Regions from separate parts of the Clostridium sp. Marseille-Q7071 genome, predicted to be linked through region 2. Evidence: predicted binding sites of a transcription regulator. Region 2 holds the regulator's gene; each other region holds the start of a gene.

Region 1 (3,291 bases), on a different contig from region 2:
TTGCTCAGGAAAACTTCAATTTACAGGTGGAGGAATAGATAAAGAAGATATTATAGGAGATTGTATAGATTTAAGGGAAAACATCAAAAAAGAAATCTTTGAAGAGTTAGGAATTGACACTAATAATGAAAAGTTAGTTAAGAGTTTGGAACCATCTTATTTAGTAAGTGAAGGAAATCATAATTTTCTTTCTCTTGTCTTTAAAATGAATTTATTAATAAGTGAAAAAGAAGTATTGGATATATTTAATTTTCACAACGACATATTAAAGTCTAAACAAATTATTCCAGAGTTTAATTCATTGACATTTATACATAATAATAAAACTTCTATAGAAGAATTTATTATAAACGATTTAAGAGAAAAGAGTGATAACATTATTCCAGTTTTAAGAGCTATATAGAAATTTGAATAAATTTATAGTATTAATTTGCAATAATTACATTTTTAATAATTAACCGTCCCATAATAATTTAAAAGATTTGAATTGTGAAGTAGATTTTATTTCAAATATTAGCTATAATCTTTCATAACACAAAAAAAGGAGCGGTAAAAATATGATTATAAGGAAAATACAAAAGGAAGATAATAAAAGAATAGAAGAGGTTATAAGAACTTGCTTAATAGAATTTGGAGGAAATAGAGAAGGACTTGCGTGGGCAGATCCAGAATTATCATATTTATCCGAAGTTTATAAAGATGAAAATTGTGAGTACTGGGTTGTAGAGAATAATGGTGAAATTCTAGGGGGATGTGGAATAACACCTATGAAAAACCTTGAGGGTATATGTGAACTGCAAAAAATGTATTTATTAAAAGAAGGTAGAGGAACAGGAATAGCTAATGATCTTATGAAGATAGCTTTAGATTTTGCATCAAAGTATTATGATAAATGTTACCTTGAGACTTTGAGTAACATGGGAGCTGCAAATAGATTTTACCAAAAACATGGTTTTAAAAGTCTTGACAAGCCTATTGTCCAAACAGAACATTTTTCCTGTGATGCATGGTATATAAAAGATTTAAAATAGATATTAATAAGTATTTAGATACCTTAAAATACAAGTACACTTAATTAAAGTGCTTATATTTTAAGGTTTATTTTTACATAAATGTTAAAGTTAATGCTATTATTAGCATATAAAACATTATGTTAAGTGGCTGAAAAATTCTGAGAATAAATATATGAGGTGTTGAGAATGATTGGATTAAAAAGAGGAATTGTGAAGTTAGTTCCATATACCTATGAATGGGAAGAAGAATATAATAAGGAAGAAAAATTACTGTACTCAGTAATAGGAAAATATGTTTTAGATATTCAACATGTAGGTAGTACATCAATAGAAGGGCTTGATGCTAAACCTATTATTGACATAGCAGTAGCTGTTGAATCACTGGATATAGTAGACTGTTTTAAAGAACTATTAGAGAACATAGGTTATCAGTATAGAAGTAATGCAGGTATTGAAGGAAGGCTTATGTTTGCTAAGGGTACTGAAGAACTAAGAACACATTATTTGCATATAGAGATTTTAAATGGACTTATATGGAAAAATCATATATATTTTAGAGATTACCTTCGTTTACATAAGGAATATATTCATCAGTATTCAGAGTTAAAAAGAAACTTAGCTATAAAGTTTAGCGATGATAGATATTCATATACTAATGAAAAGGACAAGTTTATTAGCATGGTATTAGAAAAAGCTAAAGAAGAATTTTCAGAGAATGAAAATTAGTATTTATTAATAATATTACTTAATTAAAAGAGGAAAGAAGTTCCTCTTTTAACTATATAACTTTAATATAACTATGATAAAAACTAAGAATAACATAGGGTTAAGTTATGAGCTAGAATTTTTCTGAATTAAATTGACACAATATTAACAAAATTCTATACTTAAAATATAAAATTTATAGGAGGCAATTGTATGGTTGTAAAGGTATGTGTGGGAAGTGCCTGTTATCTGAAAGGATCTCACAAAATTATAAAGGAACTACAAAGATTAATTGAAGAAAATAATTTAAAAGATAAGGTAGAATTAAAAGCAGCATTTTGTTTGGGACATTGTACTAAAGCAGTATCGGTAATGATTGATGATTCAGATATATATACAGTAGAGCCTAATTTTGTTGAAGAGTTTTTTACCTTAGAGATTGCAAAGAAGGTGATGTAATGCAAGTAATGGATTTTTCACCAGCGAACTGCAAAAATTATTATAAATGTGTGAGGACTTGTTCTGTAAAAGCTATAGAGGTAAAAAATCATCAAGCTAAGATTATAGAGGAACGCTGCATAGCTTGTGGTCATTGTTTTGTAGTTTGTCCTCAAAATGCTAGAAATGTACTTTCCGATTTAGAGCATATAAAATCAGCAATTAAAAATGGTAATAAAGTTATTGCACAAATTGCACCTGCCTTTCGTGGATTTTTTGAAAATTCACCTAAAATTGTTACTGCATTGAAGAAACTAGGTTTTCAAATTGTAGAAGAAGTTTCTATAGGTGCGGAATTGGTTTCCCAAAGTTATGAAAAAATTATTAGAGAAAGTGATAAAAAAGAATTTTTAACAAGTTGTTGTCCCTCAGTAATTATGTTAATAGAGCAATATTATCCTGAGCTAATATCTGACATACTTCCTGTAGTTTCTCCTATGATTGCTCATGGAAAAACTATAAAAGCAAGTCATCCTGATAGCTTTGTAGTGTTTGTAGGGCCTTGTATATCTAAAAAATATGAAGCATTATTAGAAGAAAATAAAGGTATTGTTGATGCAGTATTAACCTTTGATGAGTTAATTCAATGGATAGGTGAAGAAAGCATTGATTTTAATCATTTAAAAGAAAGTAAAGTAGATAATTATGGTTCAAGAAGGGGAAACTCCTATCCATTAGCGGGAGGGATATTAAGTGCTATAAAGTCTACAGCTTTATCAAAAGATATAGATTTAATAAAAGTTGATGGTATAGAAAATTGTAAATCTTTGTTGGAATCATTAAAAAATAATAATTTAAAAAATGTTTGTGTTGAACTAAGTATTTGTAATGAAAGTTGTTTAGGTGGCCCAGGGGGAACGGCCCAAGGAGGAACACCTTTTAAGAGAATACAAAATTTGCATAAATATATAAGTATAAGAGAAAAAGAAGCCATAAAGGAAATTAATTATAAAAATCCTTTAGTGGATTTAATCCGTACTTTTAAAGATAGAAGTATAAAGAGTTATATGCCTACAGAAGAAGAAATAAAAGAGATTTTACAGAAGATGGGTAAATATGAAAAAGAAGATGAACT
Region 2 (3,291 bases):
ATATTATTACAGCTTAAAACTATCATAATTTTCACCATCCTCGCTATATTATTGTACTATGAATAATTATCAAATGCCAACTTAATCAATGGAGAATTGAGAATGGACAATTGACAATTGAGGTGGAAATTATTTTTAGATAAAATAATTTCTTTAAATAAATTTTTTGACTAGCAATTTTATATTGATAGTTTTTTATCCTACTGCACCTCAAGGGTCTATGTAGAAAGTAGTTATAAATTTAGATTTTGTCATTATTTTAATTTTGTTTAAAATTCATAATTTTATTATAGACCCCAGGGGTGGAAGTTAATACTGAGAAATAACTATAATTGTGAATTTTATATTGTGAATTCTGAGTTACCTAAAATAAGAATTCCCATAAATTGACCATTGTCAATAGGGAAATTTTAATTATATAATATATAGTGCTGTTATATAATATATAGTATTGTTATATAATATATAGTGATGTTATAAAATATATAATATTGTCATATGAGTATTAAATAATTGTTTCTTTATACGATAATTATCAATATATTAAAAAATATTTCATAAAACTTAAAAAATATATGACGATAAAATGAATAATTTATATATAATTTACATAATTTATTTTTAAAATACATATAAACAAATTACAATTAATATGGTAAAATAATAACAAAGTGTAGAATGGACAGGGTATACAACAAATTATTAGCTTAGGCGCACATGCTAAAGGTGATATTTAACTTTGCAATATATATAAACTAAATAGGAGTTGATTACAGTGGAAAGGAAAAAAAATATATCAATGGCAGTTATAAAAAGAATGCCAAAATACTATAGATACTTAAAAGAACTAGCTAATAATGATGTGGATAGAATTTCTTCTAAAGAATTAAGTGAAAAAATAGGCTTTACTGCGTCGCAAATAAGACAGGACCTAAATTGCTTTGGTGACTTCGGTCAACAAGGATATGGATATAATGTTAAAGAGCTTTTATCACAAATAGGATTAATCTTAGGTCTAGATAAACAATATAATACAATAATTGTTGGAGCAGGTAATATAGGTCAAGCGATTGCTAATTACACCTATTTTCAAAAGATGTCTTTTGATCTAAAAGCAATATTTGATATAAATCCAAAACTTATTGGATTAAAGATAAGAGATGTAGCAATAGAAGATATAGATGATTTACAAAGTTATATAAAAGAACATGCAATAGATATAGCTATAATTTGTGTGCCTAAGGATAGAGCACAAGGAGTGTGCGATATAATAACTACTAGTGGCATAAAAGGTATATGGAACTTTGCGCCAATAGATTTAAAGGTACCTGATGATGTAATAGTAGAAAACGTTCATCTAAGTGAAAGTTTAATGACTTTAAGCTACTTATTAAATGAACATGATGAAGAATAATTTTAATTGATAATTGTGGAGTCTTCTTAGAAAAATAAGAAATTAAAGTAATATTTATAAAATATTGTGGAAATTAATTCTGAGGGATTAATTTCATCCACAATTTTTCATTTATGGGGTAATTTTTATAAATTATCTAACTTTAGTTATTATGATTAATTAACAATCTAGAATAGAGTTAAATATATAAGTAACAATTAAAATACATATAAAATATAGATGTTTTGACATAAATATACAAAATTTTAATTTTGAATTTATATAAATCTTTAATAAAATTTGAATATGAACTTAATAACCGTTATGATTTTTAATATTTAGAAAAATTTCATGATTTATGTTGAAAAAGTTTGCAAGACATAATATAATAGTGATTGAGGCGTTTAGTGCTTCAATCATTTTGTTTTAATTTGTTAGAATATTAACAAATTATGCAAGAAACAAAAAGAAATAATTCATGGGGAGATGGAGTTATGGATTTTAAAAACATTATCCTTGAAAAAGAGGGTAACATTGCTTTTATTAAGCTTAACAGACCGAAAGCTTTAAATGCTTTAAATTCAGAAACTTTAAAAGAATTAGATAATGCTATTGAATTAATTGAAAATGACGCTGAAATCTATGCTGTTGTGTTAACAGGAGAAGGAAAAGCTTTCGTTGCAGGAGCAGATATTTCTGAAATGAAAGGATTAAATTCACTTGAGGGAAGACAGTTTGGAATATTAGGAAATAAAGTTTTTAGAAGAATAGAAACTTTAGAAAAACCAATTATAGCTGCTGTTAACGGATTTGCATTAGGTGGAGGTTGTGAGCTTTCTATGGCCGCAGATATAAGAATAGCTTCATCAAAAGCTAAATTTGGACAACCAGAGGTTGGATTAGGAATAACTCCTGGATTTGGAGGGACTCAAAGACTAGCTAGACTTGTGGGAGAGGGCAAAGCTAAGGAATTGATTTTCACAGGAGACCTAATTAATGCAGAGGAAGCTTTAAGAATTGGATTAGTAAATAAAATTGTTGAGCCAGAACAGTTACTTGAAGAAGCAACTAATATGGCTAAAAAGATTGCAAGCAATGCTCCAATAGCAGTTAAGCTTTGCAAAGATGCTATAAATAAAGGTATGCAAATGGACATAGATAACGCTCTTATGTATGAAGCTCAAGTATTTGGACTTTGTTTTAGTACAGAGGATCAAAAGGAAGGTATGGGAGCTTTCATAGAAAAAAGAGACAAAGCCTTTAAAAATAAATAGAAATAAAATCCGTTGATATTTATAAATTATAGGAGGAATGGGAAATGAATTTTTCTTTAACTAAGGAACAAGAATTTGTAAAACAAATGGTAAGGGAATTCGCTGAAAATGAAGTGAAGCCTATTGCCGCTGAAATAGATGTAACTGAAAGATTTCCAATGGAAAATGTAGAAAAAATGGCTAGATACCATATGATGGGAATCCCTTTTTCTACTGAATTCGGTGGAGCAGGTGGAGATAGCATATCTTATGCTATAACAGTAGAAGAATTATCAAGAGTTTGCGGAACTACAGGAGTTATAGTTTCAGCTCATACTTCATTATGTGCTGCTCCAATAGATGCTTTTGGAACTCCAGCTCAAAAAGAAAAGTACTTAGTGCCATTAGCTAAAGGAGAAAAAATCGGTGCGTTTGGTTTAACTGAGCCTAATGCAGGAACAGATGCTTCTGGACAACAAACAACAGCTTACTTAGATGGAGATAACTATATATTAAATGGTTCAAAAATATTCATCACTAACGGTGGAGTTGCTGATACTTTTGTAGTATTTGCTATGACTGATAAATCTAAAGGAACAAGAGGAATATCAGCATTTATAGTTGAAAAAGATTTCCCAGGATTCT
Region 3 (3,291 bases), on a different contig from region 2:
CCCTCATTACCTGATATAAATCCATATCCTTTTTTATTATCAAACCATTTTACTATTCCTGTTTCCATTATTAAACCTCCATTTCAAAATATAATATGCATTTAGTTTTTACAATTTTATACTTTTAATACTTTAAAATAGGAGAATAATTTATAAAATTTCTTTGACAATTAATATTTTCTATAACCCTCTTAAAAATTCACTTTTATAACTATTACTATTTTTTAATGCATTATTTATAGTGTTTAATATTTTTTCTTTATCTAAAGGTAATGTTCCCTTTAAACTTACATAATTAGAAGCATGATTACTTCTAAATACAGTATTTTCTACATTTACATTTTCAATAAAAATTTTCATTTCTTCCATAACTTCCTGTGGGTTTAACAACTTAAACTCTCCACTTTGCACTTTATCATATAGCTTTGTATCCGTTTCTATCATCAGTGTTAAAAAACCTAAATAATCAGGATTTATTTGACTTATAACCAGTGCAGATTTTAACCCATGTTCCTCTATATTTTCTTTTCCACCTAATCCAGATATTAGTGTTACTGAAAGCTTAATTTCACAATCCTTAACTTTTTTTCCCGCTATTATGATTTCTTGTGATGTTACACCTTTATTTACTTCCTTTAAGATTTTATCACTGCCACTTTCAATACCTAAATAAACTATTCCAATTCCTAAATCTCTTAATTCCTTTAAATCTTCTATAGATTTAATAAGTATGGATTTTGGAGAGCCATATACCCCTACCCTTTGGCACTCAGGAAAGATCTCTCTTATAGCTTTCAGTATAACTCTAAGTTTTTCCATGGGAATAATAAGTGCATCTCCATCTGCAAGGAAGATTTTTTCTACTTTCTTATATCGATTTCTTGCCATATGTAAATCTTCAATTACTTCCTCTACTGGCCTTATTCTAAAATTCTTTTCTTTATACATACTACAAAAATTGCATTTATTATGAGAACATCCTATAGTAGCCTGAATTATCAAGCTATATGCCTCACTTGGTGGTCTATAAACAGTACCTTCATATCTCATATAAAACTCGCTCCTTATTTGTTACTTAATTAAAATATATAATTGATAATTTAAACTAATAAAGCTTAACATCCTATTATTTTTATGCTCAATATGATTTTAAAATAATCTTAAACTTTTTATTGTTAACTTTATATAATTTCTATCTCGTAAATATCCATGTATCTTTATCACTTAATTTGCTATTAAAAATATATCCATCTGTATCAAAATCTTTTATTTCCTCCACTTTATCGATATGGTTTTTTATAATATAAGAAACCATAAGTCCCCTAGCAGTTTTTGCTTTCATTCCTATTACCTTGTATTGACCATTCCTATTCTCTTTAAAAACTATATTTAAAATTTTATATTCTTCACTCAATTTTTTCAGATTAATACTCTTTGAATATTCTTCTGAAGCAAGATTAACAATAGCCTTTTCATTATGATTTTTAATTTCTTCCTGCAATACAGATGTTATTTTTTCACCCCAAAATTTATACAAATTATCTCCATAAGAATTTTTTAACTTTGTACTCATTTCTAGTCTATATTCTTTTATTAAATCTAAGGGTTTAAGTATACCATAGAGACCAGATATAATTCTTAAATGATCCTGTGCAAACTCTATTTCTTTTTCTGAGAAATCTACAGGATTCATGGATTTATAAACTTGTCCATTGTAAGCAAATATTGCTTGCTTAGCTTTATTACTTTCTTTAAATTTATTAAATCTTTCTATATTTAAGTCAGCAATATTTTTGCTCACTTTCATTAATTTCATAATATCGTAAGAATTCATTGTTTTTAGCTCTTCTATAAGCTCATTGCATTGAACTAAGAACTTTGGCTTTGTAGATTTCTCCAACATTAAAGTTGAATCAAAATTTAATGACTTTGCTGGAGATATTATTGTTATCATTTTCATCACCTCAATAATAATTATACTAAAAATTATATAAATCTCTAATATTTTTTAAATCTTTATATTACATTTAGATCAATTAACTTTTTTTACTTTTTATACATTTGTCGAAAATATATTGATATTATTTTAACAAAATATATTGCATTTTTCTTCCCATATGCTACAATATAATTAGTTAAAAAAATAACAAACTATTTTTGGGGGTAATTTACATGAGTAAAACAGAAAACCTAAATACTACTGAAGACAAAAATTTAGAGGTTAAGACTCCTAGTACACAAGAATCTATAGATTTATTAGTAAATAGAGCTAGAAAAGCTTATAATGAATTCTTAAATCTTAACCAAGAACAAATAGATAATATAGTAAAAAAAATGACCTTAGCTGCTCTTGCAGATCATAGAAAGTTAGCTAAAATGGCTGTTGACGAAACCGGAATGGGCATATATGAAGACAAAATAACTAAAAATATTTTTGCGTCTGAATATGTATATCATAGCATAAAAAAGATGAAAACTGTTGGAATTATAAATGATAATGATGAAGAAGATTGTATGGATGTTGCTGAACCTATCGGTGTTATAGCAGGTGTTACCCCTACTACAAATCCTACATCCACAACAATTTTCAAATCTCTTATTTCTATAAAAACTAGAAATCCTATAATTTTTAGTTTCCATCCTAGAGCTCAACAATGTAGTGCTGAAGCAGCAAGAATAGTTAGAGATGCCGCAATAGAAGCTGGAGCACCTGAGAACTGCATTCAATGGATTGAAACACCATCAATTGAAGCTTCTCAAATGCTAATGAATCATTCTGGCGTTGATATGATTTTAGCAACAGGTGGACCAGGAATGGTTAAATCAGCTTATTCCACTGGCAAACCTGCTTTAGGCGTTGGGGCTGGAAATGTTCCATGTTATATTGAAAAAACAGCAAATTTAAAAAGGGCAGTTAACGACTTAGTTATGAGTAAATCCTTTGATAATGGTACAATTTGTGCTTCCGAGCAAGCAGTTATAATTGATAGAGATGTTTCAGAAGAAGTTATTCAACTTTTAAAAGAATATAATTGTCATATACTTAACAAAGATGAAATGGATAAATTGGAAAAACTAGCAATAAACCCAAAATCTTGTTCTATGAATGCCGAGATAGTTGGCCAGCCAGCAACAAAGATTGCTAAAATGATATCAATTGACATTCCACAAACTACCAAAATATTGATAACTCCATTGGAAGGAATAGGACCAAAATATCCACTTTCAAGAGAAAAGTTAAGCCCAATACTATCAATGTATATTGTAGATAGTACTGAGGAAGGAATTAAA

The links. The regulator Rex, encoded in region 2, represses fermentation and respiration genes when NADH is low (regulators of the CRP and FNR family bind a similar motif). The targets are predictions, from matches to a motif close to ATTGTTAANNNNTTAACAAT.
Region 1: a site for Rex is predicted at 1,872-1,891, ahead of ACWPW7_RS06070 ((2Fe-2S) ferredoxin domain-containing protein). Genes of this name have one in related genera too.
Region 3: a site for Rex is predicted at 2,075-2,094, ahead of adhE (bifunctional acetaldehyde-CoA/alcohol dehydrogenase). Genes of this name have one in related genera too.

What each region holds. Positions count from the first base shown of each region.
Region 1 is NZ_CBCOPR010000001.1:1,276,463-1,279,753, forward strand. Features, by position in the region: gene ACWPW7_RS06050 (hypothetical protein) at 1-38, shown strand, start outside; gene ACWPW7_RS06055 (hypothetical protein) at 206-403, shown strand; gene ACWPW7_RS06060 (GNAT family N-acetyltransferase) at 558-1,031, shown strand; gene ACWPW7_RS06065 (GrpB family protein) at 1,200-1,739, shown strand; gene ACWPW7_RS06070 ((2Fe-2S) ferredoxin domain-containing protein) at 1,932-2,177, shown strand; gene ACWPW7_RS06075 ([Fe-Fe] hydrogenase large subunit C-terminal domain-containing protein) at 2,177-3,291, shown strand, end outside.
Region 2 is NZ_CBCOPR010000002.1:4,268-7,558, reverse strand. Features, by position in the region: gene abc-f (ribosomal protection-like ABC-F family protein) at 1-26, opposite strand, end outside; gene ACWPW7_RS22845 (redox-sensing transcriptional repressor Rex) at 776-1,414, shown strand; gene ACWPW7_RS22840 (short-chain-enoyl-CoA hydratase) at 1,888-2,667, shown strand; gene ACWPW7_RS22835 (acyl-CoA dehydrogenase) at 2,712-3,291, shown strand, end outside.
Region 3 is NZ_CBCOPR010000001.1:1,338,589-1,341,879, reverse strand. Features, by position in the region: gene ACWPW7_RS06340 (cold-shock protein) at 1-68, opposite strand, end outside; gene ACWPW7_RS06335 (radical SAM protein) at 181-1,050, opposite strand; gene yaaA (peroxide stress protein YaaA) at 1,193-1,954, opposite strand; gene adhE (bifunctional acetaldehyde-CoA/alcohol dehydrogenase) at 2,173-3,291, shown strand, end outside.